DNA from 2 places in the Bacillus sp. D48C genome. Region 2 is predicted to be linked to the other one. Evidence: riboswitches for the same ligand, from Rfam matches in the RefSeq annotation. Region 2 holds a riboswitch; the other holds the start of a gene.
The links. Region 2 has a riboswitch for cyclic di-AMP ahead of ACLBXA_RS13980 (SipW-dependent-type signal peptide-containing protein). Riboswitches for the same ligand answer to the same signal wherever they lie in the genome.
Positions count from the first base shown of each region.

Region 1: another riboswitch for cyclic di-AMP. It lies ahead of ACLBXA_RS21285 (APC family permease); the one in region 2 lies ahead of ACLBXA_RS13980 (SipW-dependent-type signal peptide-containing protein).

Region 1 is NZ_JBKFAQ010000009.1:213,896-221,074, reverse strand. Features, by position in the region: gene ACLBXA_RS21310 (Nramp family divalent metal transporter) at 1-505, opposite strand, end outside; gene trhO (oxygen-dependent tRNA uridine(34) hydroxylase TrhO) at 985-1,944, shown strand; gene ACLBXA_RS21300 (hypothetical protein) at 2,102-3,577, opposite strand; gene panE (2-dehydropantoate 2-reductase) at 3,753-4,697, shown strand; gene ACLBXA_RS21290 (hypothetical protein) at 4,762-4,890, opposite strand; cyclic di-AMP (ydaO/yuaA leader) riboswitch at 5,031-5,177, shown strand; gene ACLBXA_RS21285 (APC family permease) at 5,322-7,148, shown strand.
Region 2 is NZ_JBKFAQ010000004.1:399,438-406,616, forward strand. Features, by position in the region: gene kdpDN (KdpD-like non-kinase potassium sensor) at 1-1,019, opposite strand, end outside; gene kdpC (K(+)-transporting ATPase subunit C) at 1,076-1,657, opposite strand; gene kdpB (potassium-transporting ATPase subunit KdpB) at 1,674-3,764, opposite strand; gene kdpA (potassium-transporting ATPase subunit KdpA) at 3,778-5,445, opposite strand; gene kdpF (K(+)-transporting ATPase subunit F) at 5,465-5,545, opposite strand; gene ACLBXA_RS13980 (SipW-dependent-type signal peptide-containing protein) at 5,542-5,646, opposite strand; cyclic di-AMP (ydaO/yuaA leader) riboswitch at 5,746-5,891, opposite strand; gene ACLBXA_RS13985 (hypothetical protein) at 6,152-6,382, opposite strand; gene ACLBXA_RS13990 (hypothetical protein) at 6,399-6,785, opposite strand; cyclic di-AMP (ydaO/yuaA leader) riboswitch at 6,879-7,026, opposite strand; gene thiD (bifunctional hydroxymethylpyrimidine kinase/phosphomethylpyrimidine kinase) at 7,112-7,179, opposite strand, start outside.

The DNA of each region.
Region 1 (7,179 bases), on a different contig from region 2:
AGCGAAATCCTCTGCGTTGAAACTCAAGAATAATAAATGATCCGACTGCTGTAATTAAAGCAGCTGGTAACATAGGTATTCCAAATAATAAATACAATCCGAGTGCTGCCCCGATAAATTCAGCTAAATCTGTAGCCATAATAACGAGTTCACCTTGTATCCATAAGCCGATAGACACAGGCTTTGGAAAGTTTTCACGAGCTATTTCAGGTAAATTGTTTCCTGTAGCAATTCCTAATTTAGCCGATAAAGTTTGGATTAATACAGCCATTAAGTTAGAAGCGAATATAACCCATAATAGTAAATATCCATATTGTGAACCAGCTGCGATATTTGTAGCAAAGTTGCCAGGATCAATATAAGCAACGGACGCGATAAAAGCGGGCCCTAAAAATGGTAACAGTCTTTTCCAGCCTTTTGTTTCTCCACTTAAAGCTAAGTGAGCTGATTGTACAGTTGTACTTTCAGAAGGGAGATGTTCATCTTTTGTTATATCTTTATTCATAGTAGTTTTCCCCTTTAAAATGTTAACTTGATGAAATTATTGTATTTATTCTTACTCATTATTTCAATACATTTAAATATGGTATGTGATAATTTCATTTGAACACGAAAGTTTCCTTAATGCAAATTATATGCCTTTATGCAATGGATGGTGTGATAATGTAAAATGAATTGGGAGTTTATGGTGTGATGACATGGGGAAACATAGTGAATTAAAGGGCTGTTTTTGAAATTTATGTGAACATAAAGCCGATAATACAGCATATTAATTGATGGAATTGCATTTGTATGATATATAATATATTGGGATTACAACATAACCATAGTGTTTTGATGTGTAATCTTGTTTTTTTATTTTTGTTAACTGATAGAAAATAGTATAAAGAAAAGAAAATGGGATTCATTTTCTTATTATATATGTTTTGATATGAACGTTAACTTATACATGATTTTAAAAATTAGATAGGTGGTAGAAATACATTGGCAACTACAAAACCATACAGAGTATTACTATATTACATGTACACAACAATTGAAAATCCAGAAGAATTCGCGGCAGAGCATTTAGAATTTTGTAATTCACTTGAATTAAAAGGAAGAATTCTTGTAGCAAAAGAAGGTATTAACGGAACTTGTTCTGGAACTGTAGAGCAAACAGAAAAATACATGGAAGCAATGAACAATGATCCACGTTTTGATGGTATCGTATTTAAAATAGATGAAGAAGAAGGGCATGCATTCAAGAAAATGCACGTACGTCCTCGTCCAGAATTAGTTACACTTCGTCTAGAAGATGACATTAACCCACACGAAATAACTGGGAAGTATTTAGAGCCAAAAGATTTTTATGAGGCAATGAAACAAGAAGATACAGTTATCATTGATGCACGAAATGATTATGAATTTGATTTAGGACACTTCAAAGGTGCGATTAAACCTGATATTGAATCATTCCGTGAATTACCAGATTGGATTAGAGAAAACAAAGAAACACTTGAAGGTAAAAAGATTTTAACTTATTGTACAGGCGGAATTCGTTGTGAGAAATTCTCAGGTTGGTTAGTTCGTGAAGGTTATGAAGATGTGAGTCAGCTTCACGGCGGAATTGTAACGTACGGAAAAGACCCAGAAGTACAAGGTGAGCTTTGGGATGGACAATGTTACGTGTTTGATGAGCGTATCGCTGTACCAGTAAATCAAAAAGAACATGTTATCGTTGGTAAAGACCACTTTACAGGTGAACCATGTGAGCGCTATGTAAACTGTTCAAATCCAGAATGTAATAAGAAAATTTTATGTTCTGAAGAAAACGAAGCGAAATATTTACGTGCATGTTCTCATAAATGTCGTGTAAGTCCACGTAACCGCTACGTAATACAACATGAATTAACGGAAGAGCAAGTAGCTGCTGCATTAGAGAAAATCGAAGCAGGGAAGTAAGCTGAATTCGTATAATAAAAAGGTACTCCAAGCTTTATTTTGGAGTACCTTTTTTGTTATACGGTTCTGTCATTTGTCGGTAATTCGATATATTTGAAAAATCGCTGATAAAAATTTCATTTACTGCAGCATACCACATATTTGGAAATAACCTTCTTTAATTTTTATCCTCTTTTTCTTTTACAGCAGACAGTACAGTTTGTTTTACCCATGCTTTTCTTCTTTTGTGCTGCACAGCCCATTGGTATAACCCTTGAGCCCCTAAAATAAGTGAAATGACAATGCCGCTAATCGCAATTAATAGAGCGAAAAATTCAAGAGGTGACGATATTTTGTTTGAATCGGTGTTTCTTAGAAGATCGATCATAGTAAACCCTAACATTTGGCCTACTACAGAGTAGAGCGTTAAAATTAATAATAAGAGACTATCTTTTTTTGAGGCGACATTTTCTTGATATTTAAACAAACTATCAAGATTTTGTTTCGCGTTCGAGTATAAAACCTCAATATTAAAAAGTTTTCTTAAGCGGAAGAAAATATCTTCACTTTGTGATTGAGATACTAATTCTAAAGAAAAATAATTAGCAGTGAACGAATTAATCGAATAAATTAATTTCTCTATTTCATTAGTATCTTGTTCAATATTTAGCTCAGCATAGGCGTTTGCCATTTTTAATAAAACAATTTTATGGAATAGGTTTAATAATAAAGCGTAATAAAATTCTCCGTACATTTGACTAGCAAGTTTATCGATTTCGCGTTCTCCTTCATTTGTTACACATGTAAAAATATGTTCTTCCATAATGAAATAACGATTTGGAGCCCATCTCTGGTAAGCGTGTTTTTTTAAATAGTTATGAATGTAAGGAAGGTTACTTGCACTCACATATGGCTTACCATCACTTGTTAATCCGGAAAGACTGGAAGTACGATAAACATCCACTTCATTAAGTTCCATACCTTCTTTTAGTGACAATAAAGTTTGGACGTACATTCTCTGGTCTTCAAAGAAAGGGAAGGTTTGAAAGTATGAACTTCTTAATCTCTTCTTTTCAAAGAAATCAGTTACGCCATGAAATAAATAACCAAAAATGAATTTCTCAACTTGGGAATACTTTTTTCCGTTACATTCAATACAAATAGACTCATTTGTATCAGTTTTAGTTTCAAGTACACGGAAGCGATCTGCGAATTCGATTGCTTCAGATAAAGTCATGTTTGGAGCAGTGTTTACTTCTGTTCGAATTGTTAAGAAGCCAAGTTCATAAGGACAAAGTGTTACATCAATAGAGTGTATCTTGAATGGAATTGAAATAAGGTTTGTTGTTAAATGTCCAGTTAAGTTAAGATCTTTTGAATAACGTTGCAAGCCCTTTTGATGCTCTGAGTGAGGAAAGAGAATTTTATTTGTAAATGAAAGATAGTATGCTTCCATATTTTGATGTGAAACTTTAAACTCCCCATAATATGTATTTTCATCATCGAGATGATCGAGCCGAAAAGGACGAAAATCGTTTTTTTGTAAGAAAGGGAACATATTTTGTTCATATCCAGTTTTAAACGAAAACGGGAATATAAATTGGAATATAGCTGTTGCTACACCTTTTTCCTCAATTGTTTGTATTGCCTCCATCTACATTGTTTCCTTTCCATATATGCTATAGAAACAACATGCCCAAATTTATTTGAAAATAACCACTGTTTTATACTCAATTGAGAGTGAAAATTCAGCTTATTTAGCAGAGGACATGTATAATGTTATGTATACTAAAAGTTGTAAAATTGTATTTTGAAAAGGGGGATGCTGTATGCGGATTTTAGTATTAGGCGCTGGTGGAGTCGGAGGGTTTTTTGGTGGCAGATTAGTCGAAAAGGGAGAAGATGTTACATTTCTTGTTCGTAGTAAACGGAAAAAACAATTAGAGGAAAGAGGACTTGTAATCCGAAGTGTTAACGGGGATTTTTCCTTCCAACCGAAATTAATAACGAAAGAAGAGAGAACTTCTCCATTTGATGTCATTTTATTTTCAACAAAAGCGTATCACTTAAACGAGGCTATTCAAGATTTGAAGCCGTTTGTTGGCGAAAATACTGTAATCATTCCATTGTTAAATGGTATCGCTCATTTATCACTACTACAAAAAGAATTCGGCGAAGAAAAAGTAATTGGCGGTTTATGCTTTATCGAGACGACGTTAAACGATCAAGGAGAAATTGTACAAACTAGTGCTGCCAACAGACTTGTGTTTGGAGAAATTAAGTCTCAAAATTCAGAGAGAGTAAAGCATATTTCTAAAGCATTTGCAGGTACGAAGTCTAGTTTTGTTTTAAGTGAAAATATTACGCAAGATATGTGGCATAAATATTTATTTATTACTGTAATGTCAGGTGTGACAACGTTAATGCGTGCACCAATTGGACCAATTCGTGAAAGTGAAGGCGGCCGTGATTTTATCCGTAATGTGTTTGAGGAATCTGTACAAATCATGAGAGTATTAGGAGCTCCAGTAAAGGAAAATATTGCCCAGGAACATATGAAAACGATTGATAAAATTTCGTATGATATGAAGTCATCGATGCAGCGTGATATGGAAAAGGGTTCATTTATTGAAGGGAAGCACTTGCAAGGATATTTACTGGATGTAGCAGAGAAATTTTCTATAGCGGCACCATTATTAGGAACTATATATCAAAATTTAAAGGTGTATGAAGAGATGACCTTTAACAAATCTGTAATAGAATTAGATGTATGAAAAAATAAAAAAGATAGCAATATATAAGTGTATTGCTATCTTTTTTATTTTTTTGTATGACAAATCATTTATTTCTTTTCGTTCTATCTGTCAAATTTATTTCCTGTTCACGTTTACCATATAACTGATTAATTTCATTTGCTACTGCATCTAAATATGAATCGGAAAAAATAGGCTTCTTTTCTTTAGACATATGGGTCTCCTTTGTGGATTTTTTAGTATTCATTATGTATATTTCTCAGCGGATTATGCGCAATCATTTTAATTTTTTTCTTATTAAAAATTTTTGTTTACTTTTTGAAAATAAAGGAGTATTATAATCCACAGTTTCAATTTTCTAAATCGCTGAAACCGCATGGTACGGGGGACCCGTTTTTACGGATTAGTACATAATCCGATGGGGTGAATCCTTGAAAAAGGTAGGGCTACTCATAGGCCCGAATCCGACAGCTAACCTCGTAAGCGTTATATTGAGAAGGAAGGTGGAGCTTGTGCGACAAAAAAAATAATGTCTACAAGTCTATTTCGCTATGGCTTGTAGACATTTTTTGTTTTCTGAAGAAATAGTTTACTGGCTGTAACAAGCAGAAAAGTTCGTACAAAATTATTGGAGAGTGGACAGCATTGGTTTCATCTATTAAAAGATTTTTAATTGGAAGACCGTTAAAATCAACGGAGCTTGGAGAACAAAAGCTTAATAAAACGAAAGCTTTAGCTATTTTATCTTCTGACGCATTGTCATCAGTTGCTTACGGTCCAGAGCAAATTTTAATTGCTTTAGCAGGTGTTGGAGCGATCGCCTATTGGTATTCCATTCCGATCGCTGTTGGGGTATTAGTATTATTGACAGCCCTTATTTTATCTTATCGTCAAATTATTTTTGCTTATCCGCATGGCGGGGGAGCGTATGTTGTATCAAAAGAAAATTTAGGGATGAATCCAGGCTTAATTGCTGGAGGATCTTTATTAGTTGACTATATTTTAACTGTTGCGGTAAGTGTGTCCGCGGGTACAGATGCAATTACTTCTGCGTTTCCTAGCTTACATGCACATAACGTAATTATTGCGGTTATATTTGTTATATTAATTACGATATTAAATTTAAGAGGAGTAACGGAATCAGCTTCCGTGCTAGCATATCCTGTTTATTTATTCGTTTTAGCACTATTTATATTAATTGGTGTGGGCATATATAATATTTTAACTGGTCATGTTTCACCTACTTTACATGCGCCGATTGGAACACCAGTTGCAGGAATTAGTTTATTTTTATTACTAAGAGCATTTGCATCAGGTAGTTCTGCTTTAACAGGTGTTGAAGCAATTTCAAATGCAATTCCGAACTTTAAAGATCCTGCGCCAAACAATGCTGCAAAAACATTGCTTGCAATGGGTGCATTACTTGCTGTGTTATTTTCAGGAATTGTATTTTTAGCTTATTATTACGGAGTGACTCCGAGTAAAGAAGTAACAGTTGTTTCTCAAATTGCTGAACAAACATTTGGACGTAATTTCATGTACTATTTCATACAAGGTACAACAGCTTTAATATTAATTCTCGCTGCTAATACAGGCTATTCTGCATTTCCTTTATTAGCGGTTAACCTTGCAAAAGATAAATTCATACCGAGAATGTTTACGATTAGAGGAGACCGTTTAGGTTACTCAAACGGTATTATTATACTTGGAGTTGCTTCGATTATTTTAATTGTAGCTTTCCAAGGACAAACAGAACATTTAATTCCACTATATGCAGTAGGTGTATTTATTCCATTTACACTTTCTCAAACAGGGATGGTATTAAAATGGCTTCGGGAAAAACCTGAAGGATGGGCTTTAAGATTAACGGTTAATTTAATTGGTGCAGTTATTAGTTTTATCGTAATGAGCATGTTCTTTTTAACTAAATTTGCACAAGTTTGGTCGATACTTATTTTCTTACCTGCAATCATCTTCTTATTCCACAGAATTAAGAAGCACTATGATGCGGTAGGTGATCAGTTAAGTTTAAAAACTTGTGAACCACTTGTTCCGATTAAGGGAAATGTAATCGTCGTTCCGGTAGCTGGTATGACTCACGTAGTAGAAAATTCATTGAACTATGCTAAGGCTCTTTCGGCAGATCAAGTTATTGCTGTATATGTTGCTTTTGACAGGGAAGAGGAAAAGAAATTTGAAGAGAAATGGAAAAAGTGGCAACCTGAAGTTAGGCTTGTTACATTACATTCTCATTATAGAAGTATTATCCAGCCGCTAACGAAGTTCATCGATACAGTGCAATATAAGGCAAGTGAATCGAATTACCGCGTTACGGTCGTTATACCACAGTTCATTCCGAAAAAAGGTTGGCATAACATTCTTCATAATCAATCCAGTTTACTCATACGTGCGTATTTACTTTATAAAAGAAATGTTGTTATTACGACAGTTCCATATCATTTGAAAAAATAAGAAGATTTTTTAAGGATAGCTTCGTGAAAAT
Region 2 (7,179 bases):
AGTCTTTTCGCAACTTCAATAATAACATCCGCTGGCTTTCTTCCTTTTGCCTCTTCTAAAACAAAACTCGCATCAAATTGATTCGTTAACGACTTCCACTCTTCAATCGTCTGCTTTTTCCCAGCTGAAATAGAATCTATATTTTCCCTCTCAACGTTTAATACGTACAATTCAGCATTTAACCGATCAGCCATGCGCCATCCCCGTCGTATTAATTTCTCCGCTGTCGAACTGTATTGTACACAAACAAGAATTTTTTCTTTTACACCAATCGGTTCTATTACTGTTTGGCTAATTTTCTCGTCCATATCATCTGCCACTTCCCGAAGTGATAATTCTCTTAGTGCCCCTAAATTATTAAGCGTAAAGAAATTTTGTAAGCTTTGCTCTATTTTTTCTTCCTTATATATCTTTCCATCTATTAACCTCTTCCTTAATACTTCCGGCGTTGCATCAACGAGCTGAATTTCATTTGCTTTTTGTAAAATAAAATCTGGAATACGTTCTCGCACTTTAACATTCGTAATTTGAGCAACAATGTCATGAACACTTTCTAAATGTTGAATATTAAAAGCTGATAAGACGGATATACCGGCATCTAGCAATTCCTGTACATCCATATAACGTTTCTTATTTTTAGATCCAGGAATATTGCTATGCGCAAGTTCATCCACAACAACGACTTGCGGTGCACGTTTTATAATTCCTTCCACATCGAGTTCATAAAATACTTTCCCTTTATACTCTATTTCTTTTAAAGGAACTTTTTCTAAATCAGCAATTGCTTCTTCCGTCTCTTTTCTACCGTGCGTTTCAATTAAACCAATTACAATATCCGTACCATCCTTTTTCATTTCTCTTGCATCAAAGAGCATTTTATAACTTTTTCCTACTCCTGGAGCCGCTCCTACATATAACTTTAACTTCCCGCGGTTTTGCTGACGAATATATTCTAAATACTCTTCTGGTGTTCGCCTTTGAAAAGTTGGTTTATAGTCATCCGCATACAAAACACTCACAACCTTTCTTTCGAAACAACGCTACCTCAATCCGTTAGATTGAGGTAGCGTTGTTTCTATTTCAGTAGTTTCTGCAATTCTAAATTTAACTTTAAAACGTTTACGCGGTTCTCTCCAAATAAGCCAAGTGCAGCACCTTCTGTTTGATCTTTAATCAACTGATTTAGCGTTTCTTTCGTAATATTCGTTAATTTAGAGATACGATCCACCTGCACAGAAGCTGCCTGCGGACTAATATCAGGATCTAGCCCTGAACCTGAATTCGTCACTAGATCAATCGGCACTTCTGTTACCGGAACAGCCCGATTTTGTTTCTTCCACTCTTCAATACTTTTCTCTACTCGTTTCTCTAAATCTGGATTAGATGGTGCATAGTTATTTGAACCAGATGCTTCAGCCTTATATTCAATACTAGAAACACGCCCTTGAAAATAACGTGGATCCGTGAAGTTTTGACCAATTAATTTAGAACCAATCACTTCATTTTTATCATTATATATTAGACTTCCATCCGCATTATCCTTCATCACTGCTTGTGCAATACCAGTAACAATAAGTGGGTATACAAGTCCACACAACACTAGAAATGTAAAAGTAATACGGATAATTGGTGATAGTATACTTTGTTTCTTCTCCATCTTTTTCCCCTCTTCCTTATATAAACAAGCCGACAATCATATCAATTACTTTAATTCCAATGAATGGTACAATCACTCCGCCAAGTCCATAAATAAGTAGGTTTCGGCCAAGTAGTGCATTCGAACTCATTGGTTTATATGCGATACCTTTCATCGCTAACGGAATGAGTAATGGAATAATAACAGCGTTAAATAGTAATGCTGATAAAATCGCTGACAGTGGTGATGTTAGTTTCATAATGTTTAATGCCTCCATTTGCGGAATCGCAAGTGTAAACATTGCTGGAATAATCGCAAAATATTTTGCTATATCATTCGCAATACTAAACGTCGTTAACGCACCTCGCGTCATTAACAATTGCTTACCGATTCCTACAACCTCAATAATTTTTGTCGGGTTCGAATCTAAATCAATCATATTCGCGGCTTCTTTCGCAGCTGTCGTACCACTATTCATCGCTAATCCAACGTCAGCCTGCGCTAATGCCGGCGCATCATTTGTACCATCACCTGTCATCGCTACAAGTTTCCCTTTATCTTGCTCTGCTTTAATAACCGCAATTTTATCTTCTGGCTTACACTCAGCAACAAACTCATCTACCCCTGCTTCTTTTGCAATCGTTGCTGCTGTTAACGGGTTATCACCTGTACACATAACCGTTTTAATCCCCATTTGGCGCAATTGTTCAAAACGCTCACGCATACCTGGCTTTACTGTATCCTTTAAATAAATTAAACCGTAAATACGATTATCCACTGCAACTACAAGTGGTGTCCCGCCCTCTTTGGAAATGGAATCTGCTTTTTGATTTACATCTTTCGGAATCGTTCCACCTTGTGACCTAACCCATTCAATTACGCTACCTACAGCACCTTTTCTCACTTTCGTTCCATCCTGTAAATCCACACCACTCATTCTCGTTTCTGCTTTGAACGGAACAAAATCACCTTGCTCTGCAATTTCTCGATTATATGATATAGCTTTCGTTTTTACATATTCTATAACTGATCGACCTTCTGGTGTTTCATCTAAAACTGAACTAATCGCGGCCCATTTCCCTACTTGCTCAATCGTCTCATTTCCTACAGGCAATAATGTATGAGCCATCCGGTTTCCAAAAGTAATTGTACCCGTTTTATCTAAAATAATTGTATTAATATCGCCCGCAGCTTCTACTGCTTTCCCTGACATCGCTAACACGTTAAATTTTGTCACCCGGTCCATCCCAGCGATACCAATCGCTGATAGCAAACCACCAATTGTCGTTGGAATTAAACATACTAACAATGCTACGAGTACAGCTGTATCAATTTGAAAACCTAAATAATTTGTAAAAATCGGCAACGTCACAACGACGATCAAGAAGATAAGAGTTAAGCTCGTTAATACTGTATTTAAAGCAATCTCATTCGGCGTTTTTTGACGAGCAGCTCCTTCTACTAAAGAAATCATTTTGTCGATAAATGATTCACCAGGATTACTCGTAATAACAATTGTAATTTCATCACTTACCACCATCGTTCCACCTGTTACGGAACAAAAATCACCACCCGCTTCTTTTATTACAGGAGCTGATTCTCCTGTAATTGCAGATTCATCTACAGACGCTAATCCTTTGATTACTTCACCATCATTCGGAATCATTTCTCCTTGTTTTACGATAACAACATCACCTTTTCTAAGATCAGTTGCTGAAACTTGGACAATGTCTCCATTTTCTTTTACAACATTTGCAAACACATCTTTCTTCGACTGCTTTAAAGAATCGGCTTGCGCTTTACCACGACCCTCTGCTAATGCTTCTGCAAAATTCGCAAATAAAACTGTAAATAATAGAATAAGAGAAACTGTTATATTAAACCATCCTGGTATACTACTAGAACTGCTTGGAAGAAAAGATAAAATGAACGTAATGATAAACCCAATTTCCACAACGAACATAATCGGATTCTTTATCATGACTTTCGGATTCAATTTCGCAACGGATTGTTTCATCGCATGTGTTACGATATCACGATCCATCGTTTTCGCTTGTCTAACTTCATCTTCTACAGCATGTATTTGTGACTTATTTAATTGTTTTTCTTTTACTACTACCGGTCTCATCATTTACCCTCCATTACTTCAATGTAAGAAATTCTGCAATTGGTCCGAGTACTAACATCGGGAAAAATGTTAATGCACCGACAATTACAATTGTTCCGATGAAGATGCCACCAAATAAACTATTATCTGTACGGAACGTTCCAACTGTTTCTGGCACTACCGTTTTTTCTTTCAACGAAGCTGCCACAGCTAGCATCGTAATTAAACTGAAGTAGCGTCCTAAAAACATAACTAAACCAGTCGTAATATTCCAAAACGGTGTATTATCTCCTAATCCTTCAAATCCAGATCCGTTATTCGCAGCTGACGATGTATATTCATATACAACTTGTGTTAAACCGTGGAAACCGGAATGAGAAATAGCATCCGTTCCTAAATTTGTTGAAAGAGCTAATGCCGAAAATCCTAAAATGAGCAATGGATGAAATAAAATCGTGACTGCGATTAATTTCATTTCCTTACCTTCAATCTTTTTACCTAAAAACTCTGGTGTCCGTCCAACCATTAACCCAGATATAAACACCGCGATAATTGCATACATAATAATGTTTACAAAGCCTGCTCCAACTCCGCCATACACTGTATTTAACATCATATTTACGAGGGGAACTAGACCACCAATTGGTGTTAACGTATCATGCATCGTATTAACAGCGCCTGTTTCAGCAGCTGTCGTTACTGTTGCGTATAGTGAAGAAAATACTGTTCCAAATCGTACTTCTTTCCCTTCTGTACTTCCTTGTACATGTTCGATACCCATTCCATTTAATGCCGGGTTCCCGTTTAGTTCAGATGTCGTAATCGTTATAAACCCTAGTAAAAATACCATAAATAGTGACACGAAAAGGATGCGGCCTTGTTTTTTATTTCCGACCATTCGTCCGTACGTAAATGGAAGTGCTGTTGGTAATAACATCATAAGCATCATTTGCAAAATATTACTCATTTGTCCTGGATTTTCGAAAGGATGCGTAGAGTTTGCTCCGAAAAATCCACCGCCGTTATTTCCAAGTTCCTTAATGGAAACGAATGATGCAACAGGTCCGCGTAAAATACTTTGCTTTGCACCTTCAATCGTTTGTGCTGTAACCGCCCCATCTAACGTTTGTGGTACGCCAAGTGCGACAAAAACTAGTGCCGCAATAAATGCGATAGGAAGAAACACTCTCGTTAACGCTCTCGTAAAATCAACGAAAAAGTTACCAAGTTCTTTTCCAGCAAGTCCTCTTATAAATGCCATAACGAGTGCTAATGTCGTTGCCGGTGCTGCAAACATTAAAAATGTAATTCCGATTAATTGTGATAAATAAGATAAACCATTTTCACCGCTATAATGCTGTAAGTTTGTATCAGCCATAAAACTAATTGCTGTATTAAAAGCGAGCGTAGGCTCCATTCCTTCAATATGTGCTGGATTTAGCGGCAACACACCTTGTAATCTGAAAATGAAATATACGACAACAATCATAAATCCATTGAGTAAAACTAATGATAATGCGTACTGTTTCCACGTTTGATTGTATGCTTTTACACCTGTAATTTTAAAAATAAGTTTTTCAAAAGGCCCGAATACTTTATCTAGCGTTTTGCTACCTTGAAAAGCTTTCTCTAAATAAATCCCCGTTGGCTTTGCTACTAAAATAAACAAGAGCATTGTAATAATGACTGCAACCCAAATCATAATGAATGATTCCCCCTAATTAAAACTTCTCTGGATTTAATAATGCATACACTAAATACACTGTAATTGCTGCGACTATAACCGATAAGACAATCATCATGATTGCTTTCCTTCTTTCACAACTTTATCTGACCAACTTGCAAGACTTGCCATCGATGCAACTAATAAAATAAAAATCCCGACCATTACAACATCTAACATAACTATCCCTCTCTTCATTTTGTTAAAATTTACCATTTAAATATTAAAAAAGAACACTGAGCTCTACTCAGTGTTCAAAAAATGAACAACAAAAAGTAAACCTCCTCTCTAAACGCTTACGAGGTTAGCTGTCGGATTCGGGCCTAAAGAGTAGCCCTACTTTCAAAACTGAAAGATTCACCCCAAGTGACGATGCACAAAATTGGTTCCCCCGCTCCATTTCTGGAACTCAGCGATTTTAGGTTTTTTTGGAAATTTTATGAATGATTTATGAGAGTAAATATACTCCTCTATATTTCACTTGTAAAGGGGTAAATTACTGAAAATAAGAAAATATCCATCTATTTAAACGCTTACATTGAGTATTATTAATATTCTTTCATCTATTTACTCGTCTTTTCTTTCATTTTCACAGAAATGATCTTTTCGATACGAAATAAAAAGAGCGAATGACATAAAGTGCATAGCTTGTTGCACTTAGCATTCGCTCTTTTTATTTCACTATTTATTCTCCTCGTAAAAAAGCACGTAAATTTCTCCCGCGAATATAAACTTGTGACAATTCTGCATGTAGCTGCTCATATTCGATAACATCTGTTTTTAAATATAAAGCGTCTTTCGATGGCAATATGATATAGGGCCTTGGAAAAATAGGATCCAGCACCACCAATTCTTGAACTCGCTCTACTGATATCGCCCAACGATTCGCTATATCTCCTAGTAACAACACTTTCATCTTCTTTTCCTCCACCCTATTCAAAAAATAAAAAAGAAATATTATCACAATTCGTAAACACGACAAATTTAGCTCCAATTGTTTCATAGAGCCTCGCTGGATATCGTTTATTCCTTGTAACAACAGTAATAGGTGCTTGAAAAGAAAAGCGAATGTGTTCTGTGAAGAAACTAACGATTGGAAGCTCATCTCCTAGTAAAATCACCTTCTTAATACACTCACAAATACTAGTAAAGTCCTGCTCCTTACTGCAACTATAAGTCCAATCAAACCCACAATTCCTAACTTCAGCCGCTATCTCTTCATTTGCCGTAAAAATAATTAACTCATGTTGAAATGATACTAGATCTCTTAAACTATCTACCTTACTTTCTTCTCCAACACAAATAAGTGTTAGTTCCATGTACCTCATCCTCCTTAGTATAAAAGAAATCAAACATAGATTGATATTCCCCTATACTAATCAGATCGATGAAGTGATGTATCCATCATGGCACCGTCCTCTCTCAAGACGCTTACGAAGTTAGCTGTCGGATTCGGACTTTGAGAGTAGCCCTACTTTCAAATTTGAAAGATTCACCCCTAGTGCAGACGCACAAATTGGTTCCTCCGCTCCATATAATTGGACTCAGCGTTTACAAAAAAATATATTCTGGCTGATATATTACTCCTGTATTTTGAAAAAGTAAACAGAAAAAAAGCCAGTTATAAAACTGGCTTTTCACTTATCTATACACGCGTTCTATTCACTTTATACGCAAAATGATTCGTCGGTCCATGACCACTACCAATATTCA